Regions from separate parts of the Rhizobium sp. 05L429 genome, predicted to be linked through region 2. Evidence: riboswitches for the same ligand, from Rfam matches in the RefSeq annotation. Region 2 holds a riboswitch; each other region holds the start of a gene.
What was found. A riboswitch is a leader RNA that binds a small molecule or an ion and turns the genes downstream of it on or off. The one in region 2 is predicted to bind cobalamin.

Region 1: linked by a shared signal. The riboswitch ahead of AC1DNW_RS14415 (ABC transporter substrate-binding protein) and the one ahead of metE (5-methyltetrahydropteroyltriglutamate--homocysteine S-methyltransferase) in region 2 are both predicted to bind cobalamin.
Region 3: linked by a shared signal. The riboswitch ahead of cobU (bifunctional adenosylcobinamide kinase/adenosylcobinamide-phosphate guanylyltransferase) and the one ahead of metE (5-methyltetrahydropteroyltriglutamate--homocysteine S-methyltransferase) in region 2 are both predicted to bind cobalamin.

The regions. Positions count from the first base shown of each region.
Region 1 covers NZ_JBFTNV010000011.1:179,709-185,289, forward strand. The annotation lists gene AC1DNW_RS14410 (metallochaperone AztD) at 1-1,114, shown strand, start outside; cobalamin riboswitch at 1,170-1,452, shown strand; gene AC1DNW_RS14415 (ABC transporter substrate-binding protein) at 1,633-2,664, shown strand; gene AC1DNW_RS14420 (iron ABC transporter permease) at 2,661-3,701, shown strand; gene AC1DNW_RS14425 (ABC transporter ATP-binding protein) at 3,698-4,462, shown strand; gene AC1DNW_RS14430 (methyltransferase domain-containing protein) at 4,466-5,239, shown strand; gene AC1DNW_RS14435 (transporter substrate-binding domain-containing protein) at 5,433-5,581, shown strand, end outside.
Region 2 covers NZ_JBFTNV010000040.1:29,079-34,659, reverse strand. The annotation lists gene metE (5-methyltetrahydropteroyltriglutamate--homocysteine S-methyltransferase) at 1-2,040, opposite strand, end outside; cobalamin riboswitch at 2,148-2,353, opposite strand; gene AC1DNW_RS30710 (heavy metal translocating P-type ATPase) at 2,394-4,688, opposite strand; gene AC1DNW_RS30705 (MerR family transcriptional regulator) at 4,759-5,181, shown strand; gene AC1DNW_RS30700 (TIGR03862 family flavoprotein) at 5,220-5,581, shown strand, end outside.
Region 3 covers NZ_JBFTNV010000014.1:15,847-21,427, forward strand. The annotation lists gene AC1DNW_RS16445 (adenylate/guanylate cyclase domain-containing protein) at 1-989, shown strand, start outside; gene AC1DNW_RS16450 (chloride channel protein) at 1,065-2,855, opposite strand; cobalamin riboswitch at 3,063-3,211, shown strand; gene cobU (bifunctional adenosylcobinamide kinase/adenosylcobinamide-phosphate guanylyltransferase) at 3,667-4,176, shown strand; gene cobW (cobalamin biosynthesis protein CobW) at 4,181-5,227, shown strand; gene cobN (cobaltochelatase subunit CobN) at 5,237-5,581, shown strand, end outside.

The DNA.
Region 1 (5,581 bases), on a different contig from region 2:
TCACAGCCTGCCGGTCGTCCGCGCCATCGATCTTGCGAGCGGCAGACAGATCGGTCGCTTCGATCTCAAGGGCTATGCCGCCCTGTCGCTGAGCGACACCGGGCGCACGGTCTTTGCGGTCCAGGGCGATGAGAATATCGTTCATGTCATCGATACCGGCATTGTCCTTTCCGATCATGGGGAGCATCGCGATCTCGAAGTGACGCCGCCGAAGCTGATCGGCGCGACGATAAAGGGCGAGAAGCCCGGCCATGTCGTGACGCATGGCGATGACGTGGCGATCTTCTACGACCGCACCGACCGCTTCGATCTCCTGAGGGAAAGTAGTCTGCTGCAGGCAAAGCCGGAGCCGAAGGCTTTCAACACCATCGCCGCCCATCACGGCGTCGCGGTGCCGATGGGCAATCACCTGCTGGTTTCAGTGCCGAACATGCAGGCGCCGGTCAAGGAAGGCGAGTTGCCGCCGCGCCTTGGCCTGCGCGTGCTCGACCGTGACGGACAACAGGTGGGCGATGTCGCGCCCTGCACCGGCCTGCATGGCGAGGCGACCTCCGCCCGCCTCGTCGCCTTCGGTTGCGAGGAAGGCGTGCTCGTCGCCCGCCCCGGCGGCACGAAAGGCCCCAAACTGGAGATGCTCGGCTATGGCGCGTCGCTGCCGCAAGGCAAGGTCTCGACCCTGCTCGGCGGGCGCTCCATGCAGTTCTTCCTCGGCAATTACGGGGAGGACAAGGTGGTGCTGATCGATCCCGACAGCACCGAAACACCCTACCGCGTCATAGACCTTCCGACCCGCCGCGTCGATTTCGTGCTCGATCCGGCACGGTTCCAGAATGCCTATATCCTCACCGAGGACGGCAAGCTGCACCTGCTCGATACGGTGAAGGGCGAGATCGTCAGATCGGAAACCGTCACGGAGCCCTACAGCAAGGATGGGCATTGGCGCGATCCGCGGCCGCGGCTGGCCGTGGCCGGCGATAATATCGCCATCACCGATCCTCGCCACAGCCTGATCCGCCTCGTCAGTAGCGAAACGCTGAAGGAAACGCGCACGATCCCCGTCGACGGCCAACCCTTCGCGCTCGTCGCCGCCGGCGGCTCGGGCGCCAGCCACTGAGCGGCTCCGGACCCGGGACACTTTGCATCCGGTGCTTGACGTCGCCCACGGCGGCGTCATAGATCAGGACGACGGTTCCCCGAGGAGAGCTTCGAGGGGATTAATAGGGAACACGGTGCGGACGACCCAAAAGGGACCAAGACCGTGGCTGCCCCCGCAACTGTAAGCGGATTGCTGGTTATATCCCGGAATGTATGGTGCGCCATTCATATCAGGACATGACAAGCGAGCCGGTCACTCCAAGGCCTCAGGGCCATGCCACTGTGCGAAAGCGCGGGAAGGCAGATGACCGACTGACATCCGTGAGCCAGGAGACCTGCCGTCAATCACGATCCAATCAGCCGGGCGGGGATGCCCGGACAAGGAGCAGACATGATTGACCTTAATCCCTGCCGCTTGCCGCATGCGATCCGTCCCGATTGGACCACCCGCCGCTAGCCCTCTCCCTCCACGCTTGGCTCACGCATCTGCGCGCGCCGGCGTCCGCTAGCCCTTTTCCTTCCGATCGAGAGTTTCCAATGCGCCAGTTACTTCCAGGCTTTTCCCTTGCGCTCGGGCTCGCCGGCTTTTGCCTGGCCGGCCTCGCAGCCCCCGCCTTCGCCGCCACCCGATACCCCCTCACCCTTACCAATTGCGGCCAGCCGGTCACGTTCGACAAGGCACCGGCCAAGATCGTTTCGATCGGCCAAGGCATGACCGAAGTGCTCTTCTCGCTCGGCCTTGCCGACAAGATCGCCGGCACGGCCGTCTGGGTCGGCCCGGTCCTGCCGCAATATGCCGACGCCAACAGCAGGATCAAACGACTGGCTGACAATGACCCGAGCTTCGAATCCGTCGTCGGTGTCGAGCCCGATCTGGTGGCTGCCGAATTCGAATGGCATGTCGGTACGCAGGGGTCCGTCGGCAAGCGCGAGCAGTTCAAAGATCTCGGCATCAACACCTATGTCGCGCCTGCCGATTGCGTCGCCAAGATCAACGCCGATGGCGGTGATGGCGTGCGCAAGGAGTTGTTCACGATGGACCTGATCTATCAGGAAATCACCGAACTCTCTGAAATCTTCGACATCAAGGACCGCGGCGACAGGCTGATCGCCGACCTGAAAAAGCGCGAGGCCGATGCCGCCGCATCCGTTGCCGGCGCTGCCGCAAAGAACCTGCCCGTCGTCTTCTGGTTCTCCAGTAAGGAGGTCAAGGGTGATGCCTTCATCGCCGGCAAGAACAGCGCACCGGCCTATATCCTGAAGACGCTCGGCGCGAAAAACGTCGTCAGCACGGAAGAGGAATGGCCCCTCGTCGGTTGGGAAACCATTGCGCAGGCCAATCCCGCTGTCATCGTCATAGCCACCATGGACCGCCGTCGCTATGCCGCCGACGATCCCAAGGTGAAGGTGGATTTCCTGGAGAATGATCCGGTCACCAGTGAACTCGATGCGGTGAAAAACAAGCGCTTCATCATGATGGACGCGCAGTCGATGAACCCGACGATCCGCACGATCGACGGTATCGAAACGCTCGCAAAGGGCATCAAGTCCTTCGGTCTGACGCAGTGAGCCAGGCTGCCTTGCGACAGAGGAAATGGTGGGCGCTCGCCGCGCTCACCATCGCCGCCTTCGTCCTGCTCGGGCTGGTGGTGAGCCTTGCCGTGTCTATAGGCGAGATCGCCATTCCTCTCGCCACCACGGCAAAGGCGGTGTCCAACCGCCTGTTCGGCACGGCATTCGAACTCAGCCGCATTCATCAGGGCATCGTCTGGGATTACCGCCTCAGCCGCGCGCTGGTGGCGGCCAGTGCCGGTGCGTCGCTGGCGCTCTGCGGCACGGTGTTGCAGGCGCTGCTGCGCAATCCGCTCGCCGAACCCTATGTGCTCGGCATTTCGGCCGGCGCCTCTACCGGGGCCGTCTGCGTCATGATATCAGGCTTCGGCTATGGCGTGCTCAGCCTCTCCGCCGGCGCCTTCATCGGCGCCGTCATTGCCTTCCTGCTGGTCGGCATTCTGGCAGCCGGTGTGGGCGGCACCAGCGAGCGCATCATTCTCTGCGGCGTGGCGGGCTCGCAGCTCTTCAATGCGCTGACCTCCTATATCGTCACCACGTCGGCCAATGCAGAACAGGCCCGCGGCGTGCTCTTCTGGCTGTTGGGGTCGCTGAGCGGCGTGCGCTGGCCGGATGTCTATCTCTCCCTGCCGGTCGCACTGACAGGCTTCGTCATCTGCCTTGCCCATGTGCGTGCGCTGGATGCCTTCGCCTTCGGCACGGATGCCGCAGCTTCCCTCGGCATCGCCGTGCGCCGGGTGCAGTTCACCCTGCTCGCCGTCACGGCTACGATGACCGCAAGCGTCGTCAGCATGGTCGGCTCCATCGGCTTCGTCGGCCTCGTCATTCCCCATGCCGCCCGCTTCCTGGTCGGCCCAGCCCATGGCCGCCTGCTGCCGGCGACAGCGCTTGGCGGGGCGATCTTCATGGTCGGCGCCGACATCGTCTCGCGCATCATCATTCCGCAGCAGATCCTGCCGATCGGCGTCGTCACCGCGCTCTTCGGCGCCCCGGCCTTCGCCATCATCCTTTATCGCGTGCGGAGAAGCGCATGAGCATATCAGTCGACAAGGTCACCTATGCCGCCGGCAATACCGTCATCGTCAATGGCGTCAGCATATCGGTCAAAAAGGGCAAGGTGCTCGGCCTGCTCGGGCCGAACGGCTCCGGAAAATCGAGTCTGCTCCGCCTGATCTGCCGGCTGCGGCAGGTCAGATCCGGCATCATCCGCCTCGGCGACGATGATGTCTCCGGCCTCTCGCGCGCCGCCCTTGCCCGCCGCATCGCTTTCGTCGAGCAGCAGACGACGACGGATACGCAGCTCACCGTGCGCGATATCGTCCGCCTCGGCCGCACGCCGCATCGCGGCCTCCTCTCGTCCTGGGCACCCGATGACGATGCCGCGGTCGAAGAAGCACTCGCCCGCGTCGACATGGGCGAACGCGCCGGCCAGCTCTGGCAGACACTGTCTGGCGGCGAGCGGCAACGGGTGCATATCGCCAGGGCGCTGGCCCAGACCCCAAGCGAACTGCTGCTCGACGAGCCGACCAACCATCTCGATATCCAGCACCAGCTCGATATCCTGGCCCTGGTCGCCAAACTCGGCCTCACCTCCATCATCGCGCTGCACGATCTCAATCTGGCAGCGATGTTCTGCGACCACTTGGCCGTGCTGCAGAAGGGCGAGGTCGTGGCCGCAGGCACGCCCGAGGAGGTGCTGACCGAAGCGCTGATCGCCCGCGTCTTCGGCGTGCGCGCCCATATCGAAAAATCACCCGTGCATGGCCGCGCACATATCCAGTATCGGATGGGGTAAGACATGGATGGAGTGAATTTCGATCTCAAGGAAGAGATCCGCGACTACTGGTCGAAGCGCTCGGAAACCTTTGACCTCGCCTTCGGCCACAGGATCGCCCCCGGCCCGGAGGCAGACGCCTGGCAGAAGCCGATCCGCAAAGCCATCGGCCCCGAGCCGAAACGCGTGCTGGAACTTGCCTGCGGCACCGGCGAAGTGACGCGCCTGATCCACGATCTCGGCTATGACGTCACCGCACTCGATTTCTCCGAGGCTATGCTGAAGGTTGCCCGCGCCAAACACGCCGGCAAGGAGCGCCTGCGCTTCATCCTGGCAGACGCCGAAAACACCCTGGAGCCGGACGCGAGCTATGATGCCATCATCTGCCGCCACCTCGTCTGGACGCTGACCCGCCCTGAGGAAACCTTTCGCGAATGGTTCCGCATCCTCAAGCCCGGCGGCCTGTTGCTCTTCTTCGATGGCGACTGGGCAGGCCCGAAACCGACCGGCCGCATCGCCAGCCTGCTGATCTCCTGGATCGACCGCCTCGTCGGTGCCGACAAGAACTATGACGGCGCGCTCAGCACCCGCCACGCCCGCATCATGTCAGCCCTGCCCTTCGGCCAGGGTCTCCGCCCCAACATGCTCCTGCCGCTCTTGAGATCGGCAGGCTTTACGGACATCGCGCTTCACTCCCACGCCCCGATCGCGAGGGCGCAGCGCAAGAATGCCAATCTCCGAAACAGGCTCCGAACCCTCGTCTACCAGCGCTTCATCCTCGCCTGCCGGCGGCCCTGATGCCTGCATTTGCCGCACGCCCATTTCTGGATGCGTGGCGATTTGCCGAGATCTGAAACCAGCCTGTGCCAAATGCCCGTCACCGTAAATGATCGTTGCATTTACCGTTGCGTACTTGCCGGACGCCGTCAGCCGTTCAGGATGATCCACGAACGAAGCCGCAGTTCGCCTGATGCAGGAAGGGAAAGGTGTTATGGCAAAGACCACCGCGCCCTCATCCGGCAAAAGCAGGCGCCGGACTCTGCCGTTCGTCATTCTGGCGTTTTTCCTTTGTCTGGCCGTATCCTTCCCACGGCACGCGTTTGCCGCCCCGCCTGAATTTCCCAACCGCGAACTGGTGGT
Region 2 (5,581 bases):
CTCGATGGAAATCACGTCGGCATCCATGGCCGCAATGGCGTCGATAATCTGATTGAACTCCGAGTAGCACATATGCGTGTGGATCTGGGTTTCGTCGGAAACACCGGATGAGCACAGGCGGAAGCTTTCCACCGCCCAGTCGAGATAGGTCTTCCAGTCCACTTTGCGCAACGGCAGACCTTCGCGAAGGGCCGCCTCGTCGATCTGGATCATCGCCGCACCCGCCTGTTCGAGATCAAACACCTCGTCGCGGATCGCCAGCGCGATCTGCCGGCTGACATCGGCGCGGGAGAGATCGTCGCGAACGAAGGACCAGTTGAGGATCGTCACCGGCCCCGTCAGCATGCCCTTCACCGGCTTCTCCGTCAGCGACTGCGCATAGCGCCACCATTCGACCGTCATCGGTACGGGACGGGAAACGTCGCCGAAGATGATCGGTGGACGGACATAACGGGAACCATAGCTCTGCACCCAGGCATGCTGCGTGAAGGCGAAGCCGGAAAGCTGCTCGCCGAAATACTGCACCATGTCGTTGCGCTCGAATTCGCCATGGACGAGCACATCGAGGCCGATTTCCTCCTGCCAGCGGATCGCCGCTTCGGTCTCCTTCTTCAGGAAGGCATCATAATCCGCCTCGCTGATCGCCCCCTTTGTGAAAGCAGAGCGAGATTTGCGCACATCAGCCGTCTGCGGAAAGGAGCCAATCGTCGTCGTCGGGAAAAGCGGCAGCCGAAGCTTTCGATCCTGCAGGCCGGTGCGCTCCGCAAAGTCACTGCTGCGTGTCTTCATCGCCTCGTCGATTGCGGCAACCCGCTGCCTGACCTTCATGTCATGCACGCGCACTGATGCAGCACGCAAGCCAACGGCTCGCGACGCGGCCGCGATCACCTCTGAAGCCGTGCCGGGGTCGCCTAACGCTACAAGTTCGTCCAGCTTCTGGGTCGCGAAAGCGAGCCATGACCTCAGCTCGTCGTCCAGTCCGGTTTCCAACTCCAGATCGATCGGCACATGTAGCAGGGAGCATGACGGCGCGATCTGCAGCCGGTCAGCACCGAAATGCTGGATCAGCGGCTCGATCCTTTTCAGGATCGCAGCCAGATCCGCCTTCCAGATATTGCGCCCGTCGATGACGCCAAGCGACAGCGTCAGGTCGCCGGGCGCATCGAGAAGGGCTTCGATCTGCCGCGGAGCACGAACGAGATCGACATGCAGGCCCGCGACCGGAAGCGCAAGCACCGTCGGCAGGTTGTCACCTATGTCGCCGAAATAAGTGGCAAGCATGATCTTCAGGTTCGGCACCAGCTCATGCAGCGCGCGATAGGCATGTTTCAGCGCCGCCTGCTCTTCTCCCGTTAGATCCAGCACCAGGCACGGTTCGTCGATCTGCACCCAGTCGGCACCGGCAGCACTCAGCTCCGCCAGCACCCTCGCATAGACCGGCAACAGGCGCTCCAGCAGGCTGATCGGCGCAAAACCGTCATCGGTTCCCTTGGCGAGTTTCAGGAAGGTGACCGGACCGAGGATGACCGGCCGGGTGTGTATGCCAAGGGTCTTGGCTTCGATGAAGGCATCGAGCGGCTTGTTTGCCGTCAGCGCAAAGGACTGATCGGGACCGAGTTCCGGCACCATGTAGTGATAGTTCGTGTCGAACCACTTCGTCATTTCCAGCGCCGGCACGCCATGTCCGTGATGGTGCTGATGGCCGCAATCGGCATGCGCCGCATCGCCGGTCGAGCCGCGCGCCATGGCGAAATAGGTATCGAGCGCAACAGGGCCGCCCTTCCAGCCATAGGTCGAAGGAATGGCGCCGACCATGACGGCCGTGTCGAGCACATGGTCGTAAAGCGAGAAATCGTTCGAGGGAATGACGTCGATCCCCTTCTCTTTCTGCAAGGCCCAGTTTTCGGCCCGCAACCGCTTCGCAACATCGAGAAGCGCGCCGCCATCGGATTTTCCGGCCCAATAGTTTTCCAGTGCGAATTTGAGTTCGCGATGCTTTCCGATCCTGGGAAAGCCGAGATTGGCAGTCTTGATGGTCATTTCCTTACCCCGAAGGTTATGGGCAAGGCTGAGGCGCAACGCATCGACGAGATGCGGACACAGGAGTGCCGTCTCGCGCAAAGCGGCACACCGGGACACCCCGCCCGTGGACGTTATCTATCGCGGCAGGTCTCCTGGCTTGCGGGTCATCGACACCATCCAGTCTTCCCAGGCGTCTTCCCAGTGACGTCGAAGGACGGTGTCTATCCGCTTACAGTTGCGGGGGCAGCTTCGGTCTTGGCGATCGCCGCACCGAATTCCCTCTTAGCTTGGGATTGTCTGATCCCAAGAACCAACGATGCGGCAAGCATGCACCCACCGCATCGCAACGTCAAGATCACATAAAGAAATCTTTATATCTTTATACGAAGAAGGCGAAGCGCATTCATCGTCACCAGCACGGTCGCGCCGGTATCGGCGAGGATCGCCGGCCACAGGCCGGTAATACCGACGATGGTGGTGACAAGGAACACCGCTTTCAGCCCCAGCGCGATGGTGATGTTCTGGAAGATATTACGCATCGTCCGCTTCGAAAGGTCAATCATGCGCGCAACGTCGCCGACACGTCCGTGCAGCACGGCCGCATCCGCGGTTTCCAGCGCCACATCGGTGCCGCCGCCCATGGCGATGCCGACATCGGCAGCGGCAAGCGCCGGCGCATCGTTGATGCCGTCACCGACCTTGGCGACGAACAGCCCTTCCTTCTTCAATTCGCCGACGATCCGCTGCTTGTCCTGCGGCAGCAACTCGCCGCGCCAGTCGATGCCGAGATCACCAGCAACGGCAGCGGCCGTGCGCTTGTTGTCGCCGGTCAGCATAATGGCACGCACGCCTGCCGCCTTCAGCGTCGCAAGGCCGCTCTTTGCGTCCTCACGCGGCTCGTCGCGCATGGCGATGAGGCCGGCAGCGACTCCATCGATCAGCAGCACCGAAACACTTTTGCCCGCGCCGTTCAGGACGGCGACCTGCTCATCCTGCTCCGCACTCAGAGCACCACGCTCTCGCGCAGCCGGTGGCGACAGGAGATCGAGCGTCTCGCCGCCCACCTTACCCGTCACACCCTTGCCCGGCAGCGCCTCAAGTTCGAAAGCCGGCGGCATCGGCACACCATCGGCCTTCGCCCGGTTGAGGATCGCCAGCGCCAGCGGATGGCTGGAGCCCTGCTCCAGTACCGCGGCGCGTGACAGCACCTGCGCCTCGGGACGTCCATAGGCAATGATATCGGTCACCTGCGGCTTACCCGCGGTGAGCGTACCCGTCTTGTCGAAGGCAACGGCCGTCACCTTGCCAAGCGACTCCAGAACCGCTCCGCCCTTCATCAGCAACCCGCGACGCGCACCCGCCGAAAGCGAGGCCGCAATCGCCGCCGGCGTCGAAATGACCAGCGCGCAGGGGCAGCCGATCAGCAGGATCGCAAGACCCTTGTAGATCCACTCGCCCCACGCCGCACCCATCAGAAGCGGCGGCAAGGCCGCGACAAGCGCCGCCACGACAACAACGCCCGGTGTATAATAACGCGAGAAGCGGTCGATGAAGCGTTCTGTCGGCGCCTTGGATTCCTGGGCTTCTTCCACAAGCTTGACGACACGGGCAATCGTATTGTCCTCAGCAGCGGCCGTTACACGAATGCGCAGCGCGGCATCGCCATTGACCGTACCGGCGAAGACAGTCTCGCCCGTTCCCTTGCGCACCGGCGTGCTTTCGCCGGTCACCGGCGCTTCGTCGATAGCGCTTTCACCAGACAGGATCGTACCGTCGGCGGAAATCCGATCGCCCGGCCGTACGAGAATGACGGAGCCCACAGCGAGTGTTTCCGCCGGCACTTCCTTCACCTCGCCACCCGTTTCAAGCAGCGCAATCTTCGGCACCAGTGTTGTCAGCGACTGGATGCTGGCGCGCGCCTTGCCGGCCGCAACGCCTTCCAGCAGCTCACCGACAAGGAACAGGAAGACCACCGTCGCCGCTTCTTCGCCGGCATTGATGATGACTGCGCCGACGGCGGCGATTGTCATCAGCATTTCAATCGAAAAGGGAATGCCGGCAAGCGCCGCCATGATGGCGCGCTTGGCGATCGGAACCAGCCCGACCAGCATGGCAATGATGAAGGCATAGGAAGCAATCGATGGCACCAGATGGCCCACCACATAGGCTGCCACCAGTGCCACGCCGGAAAAGATCGTCAGCCGACCCTTCTTGCTCTGCCACCACGGACCCGTCATCGGTCCATGATCATGGCCATGCAGCCCTTCGACTTCCTCCGCGCCATGCGAATGCCCGTGATCGGAATGGTCATGACCAGCATGATCATGATCGCGATCATGGCCTTCATGGGAATGGTCATGATGCTCATGCTTATGCGCATGGTCATGATCGTGATCATGATGTGCGTGATCATGACTACCCTTCGGTTCCTGAACGGGCGCCTTGCCCTTGAGCGGAGCAACGGAATAACCGAGGCCGGTTACCTTCTTCTCGATCGCCTTCAGGTCGCTGCTTCCGTCATGACGCACGGTCATCGTACCTGCCGTCACCGAGACGGCGACATCTTCGACCCCGTCCATGCGCCTGACGGCCGTGTCGATTTTCGTCGCGCAAGCGGCGCAATCCATGCCGCCAACCCGGTACCGTGCCTGTGCTGCTTCACTCATGATCTAAATCCTTGCTTGTAGGCAGCTTCCTTCCTACATCCTCTAGCGACTAGAGGTGCAAGAGGAAATCATGAAAAAGATCACCATCGGCGAGGCGGCACGCCAAAGCGGCGTCAAGGTGCCGACGATCCGCTATTATGAGGGCATCGGCCTGTTATCGGCACCTAGCCGCAGCGAGGGCAACCAGCGTTCCTACGAGCCAGCCGATCTCAACCGCCTCGCCTTCATCCGTCACGCCCGTGAACTCGGCTTCGAGATCGATGCGATCCGCACGCTGCTGCACCTGCAGGACGACCCGGACCAGTCCTGTGCCTCCGCCGATGCCATCGCCAAGGCGCGCCTTATCGAAGTCGAACAGCGCATCCGCAGTCTGAACGCCCTGAAGGCCGAACTGGAACAAATGGTCGAAGGCTGCGGCCATGGCCGCGTCGACCAGTGCCGGGTCATCGAGGTGCTCGCCGACCACGGCAAGTGTGCCCATCCTCATCACTGAGACTTGCGCCAGATCACCTGCCGCGCCAAGAAGGCGTAATGGAACAGAAGACTATCGCGATCATCGGTGGAGGCCCTACCGGCCTTTCGGCTGCCGAAGTGCTGTCCGAAAGCGGCCATGCCGTTTTCATCTATGATGCCATGCCGACCTTCGCCCGCAAGTTCCTGCTCGCCGGCAAGTCGGGTCTCAACATCACCCACTCCGAAGACTACGACCAGTTCGCCTCCCGCTTCGGCGGTGCCAATTCTCGGCTGCGCGCCGCCCTCGATGCCTTCACGCCAACAGATATCCGCGCCTGGGCGGCAGGCCTCGGCACGGAAACCTTTATAGGCTCCTCGGGCAGAGTCTTCCCTAATGTCATGAAGGCTTCCCCTTTACTACGCGCCTGGCTCGCCCGGCT
Region 3 (5,581 bases), on a different contig from region 2:
AATATGGCAGCGCGGCGCAGCTGAGCTTCGAGAAGACGCCGATCTATTATCTGTTGGGCCGAGGCGAAACGTTGGGGCGCTGGATCCTTGCCAAGGGGGAGGGTGTCGACGACTATCCGCAGCTTGCAGAATTCGCGCTTGGCGGCGGTACGGATCATCTGGTCAGCCTGCTGGAGTTTCCGAAGGAGGCCGCGTTGCGCGGGGTCAGCCTGTCCCTGACAAGCGACAGGCCGGGCGGATTTTCCAACGATCAGCTGACGATCATCGCAAAGCTTTTCCCGGCACTGGGGCTTGCCTGCTACCGCATCGCGGCATCGAGAACCGCCTCGGACATCCTTGCTGTCTATACAGGCGCTAAGACGAGTGCGCGCATCCTTGCGGGCGAGGTCCAGAGGGGAACGGGAGGCGCCATCAATGCCGCGATCCTGCTTGCTGACCTCAGAAACTTCACGGCGTTGACCGAAGTCTATCAACCCGGTGAGATCGCCGGGTTTCTGAACGAGCATTTCGAGCTGATCGGCCGCCATGTCGAGGAAAATTCCGGCGAGATCCTCAAGTTCATGGGCGACAGCGTATTGGCGATCTTTCCGACAGGCGGTGAAGACGGCGAGGATCCCGAGAAGGCCTGCATGGCTGCGCTCGCCTCGACCCGAAATGTTCTGGAGGCAAACGAGGCGCTCAATCGTCGGCGGATGCGCGAGGGCGGGCCTGATATCGGCGTCGACGTCGTCCTGCATCTCGGCGAGGTGTTTTACGGAAATGTCGGCGCTCGCGGCAGGCTTGATTTCACCGTGATCGGCAGGGCCGTCAACGAGGCCTCGCGGCTCGAGAAACTCTGCGGCGAACTCGGCCAGCCCCTTCTGATGTCGGAAAGCTTCGCGGCCGCCTGCGGTGTCGCCTGCGAACATCTGGGATCGTTCGAATTGCGCGGCGTTTCGAGGAGGGCGGACGTGTTCAAGCTCGCGGTACCTACTACGGCAGTGGCCTGAAATCGGAATCGATTTTCAGAAAGTTTGATGCGTAGCTCTAATGGCGGCGTGTTTCTGACTTCAGCGGCAAATGCCTCAGATCTCGCCTGAGACCTCACGACGGCGGCGGTCGAGTTCTTCGCTGTAGCGGCGCAGCGTGTGGCTTTCGCTGAGCTGGCCGATTACCTTGCGCTCGATGAGGTTGTTGACGACGGCAAGCGCTTCGCTTTCGGTCTTGTCGAAGATCGCAGCCGCCTGTTTGGCGTTCATCTGCGGCTGCAGGAAGTCGTTTTTATACCGGATAAAATCGGTCAGCTGCTGGGCTTCGTCCTGCGCGCTGGTGGGGTTGGCGTAGATTTCCGGTACCAGCACGAGGCCAGCATATTTGTCACCTTCTTCCACGAGGATGACGCGCTGCGTCGAGCCGATCGGGAAGGCCTGCTTGAATTCGTCCAGCGTTATTCCGGGTTTTGCCGTCTTCACGTCCGATCGCATCAGCTTGTCGACGGTCAGGTTGCGGATCCAGCCGACATCATGGGCACTGCGGATGCTTTCGCCGCGCAGATGAAAGCGCCATGTGGCGAAGGAATAGCCGAAGGTCGTGCGCACCACGAGCGAGGAGGTGATGACGGCGGCGAGCACCAAAGCGGTGATCGGAAAGTCGCCGGTGATCTCCAGCGCCAGGAAGGTCATGGTCAACGGCCCGCCGATGACGGCGACGGCCAGCGAACTCATGCCGACGACGGCATAGATAACCGGCGTCAGGCTTGCATCGGCGAAATAAGGAGCCGAGTAGGCGAAGAGCTTGCCAAGCAGCGCACCCATGAAAAGCGAGGCGAAGAACAGGCCGCCCCTGAAACCGGAGCCGATCGAGACGGCTGAGGCCACCGATTTCAGCAGAAACAGGCCGATGAGTGCCGGGATGGTGATCTCATGGGCGAGGTTCAGATGCAGCGCGCCGTGGCCGGCGGCCAGCACCTGCGGCGAGACCAGCGCCAGGAGGCCGACGACGATGCCGCCGAGCGCCGGGCGGAAGGGCAGTGCGATGGAGCTTTTGCGCGCCAGCTCCTCGACGAAGGATACGCCCTGCATGATGAGGATGCCGACGCCGGCGCAGACCGCGCCAAGCAGCAGCGCCGGAACGTAATCGGCCGGGGCGACCGCGCCGAAGCTGCCGACATCGATGATGAAATCGCTGCCGGAGAGCAGACGGGCGACCAGCGTAGCGACAAGAGCGGCGACGACGACAGGCGTCAGAGAGACGATCGTGTAGGTGCCGATGATGAGCTCGAAGGCATAGAAGGCGCCCGTCAGCGGCGCGTTGAAGGCGGCAGCGATAGCGCCCGCCGCACCGCAGCCGACGAGGACGCGCATGTCGGAGCGGCGCAACTGCAGCTTCAGCCCGAATTTCGAGGCGATGCCGGCGGCAAGCTGCGTATAGCCCGCTTCCAGCCCCACAGATGCGCCGAAACCATTGGAGACAAGATTCTGGATGGCGACGAGGATGCTGTCCGTCAGCGACAGGCGGCCGCCATGCAGCGCATTCGCCTCGATCGGGTCGACCATCGGCTTCTTGCGCCATCTGGCGAGAATGAAGATGAGCAGGCCGAGCAGCATGCCGCCGGCAACCGGGGCGGCCATCAGCAGGAACTTGTTGTCGATCTGCGAGGCGCTGAGCCTCGTCGTGCCGTCGATGCCGAAGATCAGCCTGTGCATCTCCTCCGAGACGTAGCTCATGGCGGTGACCGCAAGCCCCGAGGCGATACCGACGAGCGCGCCGGCAAAGACCATGCCCATTTCGCTATGTCGGACGAGCGCGCGCATGCGTCCCGGATCGAGGACTGTGCCAAGAGGGCCGAGGCGGCGGATATCCATTCGGGAGAGCATCATGGGGAAACTAGGCAGCAGGAGTGCAGGTCAAGGGCGGGGCCGCCATCCGCATGAGCGGCAATTGCGGCGAAATACCGGCCGGGCCGTAAAGTTTTTGTGACGTAAGCCTTTGATTAAAGACGATAATATCTGTAGTCTAAGTCGAGATGAGGGCTGTATGCACCCAGTGCGCCAATTGACATGGCGGGGGCGGGGGCCTAACCATGAATAGACATAATGGATGGTTCCGGATCGGCGTTACGCCTTCCGGATGAAAAGGGAATGTGACGGGGCGGACCCAAACCGGGCGCTTTCATCACAGCCGACCCCGCGACTGTAGAGCAGTCAGGGTCTTCCATCCGGCATTTCGACTGCTGCGTCGGCAGCCTGCGTGGTGCAGGCGGGCAAGGCGGGACAGGTGCCGGAAAAGCCACTGGAAATGCATCGTGATCAGCCGGGGCAGGACGCCTCCAATTCTACGAATCGTCCGCCTTTTCACGAGATGCAGCCGGGAAGGCGAGGCAGATCCGCTGGCACGATCAGGGGCGACCGTAAACGGTCGCCCCGGTCGCCGCCGACAACTGCGAGCCAGGAGACCTGCCATCCGTGCCGGGCATAATGCCCATTCTGGGTATTCACCCGCTGCCAGCACGGAGGTTGTCTTGGCTGAAGGATATGATTCAGCGCTGCCTCTGGTGGTGCGGTGGGGTTTCCCCTTCTCCCCCGCGGGGAGAAGGTGGCCCGAAGGGTCGGATGAGGGGGCCGCAGGGTACTCCTGTCATTTGACGCTTTGCTTGTGTTCGGCGCTTTCTGCGAGGGTCGTCCGAGCATGACCGCCACCTTCATCCTCGGCGGTGCCCGCTCCGGCAAATCCCGCTTTGCCGAAAACCTCGTGACAGCCAGCGGCCTCGACCGCCACTACATCGCCACCGGCCGCGCCTGGGACGACGAAATGCGGGCGCGCATCGACCAGCACAAGGCCGACCGCGGCCCTTCCTGGACCACGCATGAGGAGCCGCTGGATCTGACCGAACGCCTTGCCGCCATCGACGGCGAGGGCAGGGCTGTTCTCGTCGACTGCCTGACACTGTGGCTCACCAACCTGATGATGGACGAGCGCGATATCGCCGCCCAGTCCGCCGCCCTTGCCACCTGGCTTCCTACGGCAAAGGCGCGGCTCGTCATCGTTTCCAATGAAGTCGGTCTCGGTATCGTGCCCGAGAATCGCATGGCGCGGGAGTTCCGCGACCATGCCGGCCGGCTGCACCAAATGATCGCGGCAGAAGCCGCGGATGTCTATTTTATCGCGGCAGGACTGCCGCTGAAAATGAAGGGTTAGTTCCATGCAGCAGAAAATCCCCGCAACCGTAATCACCGGCTTCCTCGGCGCCGGCAAGACGACCATGATCCGCAACCTGCTCACCAATGCCGGCGGCAAGAAGATTGCGCTCATCATCAACGAGTTCGGCGATCTCGGCGTCGATGGTGATGTGCTGAAGGGCTGCGGGGCGGAGAACTGCACCGAGGACGATATCATTGAACTCACCAATGGCTGCATCTGCTGCACGGTGGCCGACGATTTCATTCCGACCATGACGAAGCTTCTGGAGCGCGAGCAGCGCCCTGATCATATCGTCATCGAAACCTCGGGTCTTGCTTTGCCGCAGCCGCTGGTAGCCGCTTTCAACTGGCCGGATATTCGCAGCGAAGTCACCGTTGACGGCGTCATCACCGTGGTCGATAGCGCGGCCGTCGCCGCCGGGCGGTTTGCCGATGACCATGATGCCGTCGATGCACGCCGCGTCGAGGATGAATCGCTCGATCATGAAAGCCCGATCGAGGAGCTCTTCGAGGATCAGCTGACCTGCGCCGACCTCATCGTGCTCAACAAGACCGATCTGATCGACGCTGACGGCCTTAGCCGTGTGAAAAGAGAAGTCGCCTCGCGCATCGCCCGCAAGCCTGTGATGATCGAAGCGAAAAATGGCGACGTGCCGGCAAGCGTGCTGCTCGGCCTCGGCATCGGCACGGAAGACGATATCGTCAACCGCAAGTCCCATCACGAGCTGGAGCATGAGGACGGTACGCCGCACGATCACGACGAATTCGACAGTTTCGTCGTCGAGCTCGGCGCTATCGCCGATACATCAGGTTTCGTCGAGAAGCTGAAGCGCATTATCGCCGAGCATGACGTGCTGCGCCTCAAGGGCTTCATCGATGTCTCCGGCAAGCCGATGCGCTTGCAGCTGCAGGCCGTGGGTGCCCGCATCGACCAGTATTTCGACCGCGCCTGGGCGCCGGGCGAAGCACGCAGCACGCGCCTCGTCGTCATCGGCCTGCACGAGATGGATCAGGACGCGGTGCGCAAGGCGATCGTGGCGCTGGTCTAAGGAGTTTCGATGCATCTGCTTCTGGCTCAACAGGGAACGATCAGCGACGGGGACGAGGCCATCGACCTCGGCCAGTCGCCGGGCGATATCCTGTTCCTCTCTGCCGCCGACACCGAGCTTGCGGCAATCGCCGCGGCTCATGGCGGCGGAGTGACGGGGCATTCGCTGAGGCTTGCGAGCCTGATGAGCCTGAAGCATCCGATGTCGGTCGATACCTATATCGAGCGCACGGCGCGGCATGCGAAGCTGATCATCGTGCGGGCGCTGGGTGGGGCGAGCTATTTCCATTATGCGCTGGAGGCGTTGCATGCGGTTGCCGCCCGCAACGGGGCGCTGATTGCGGTGCTGCCGGGG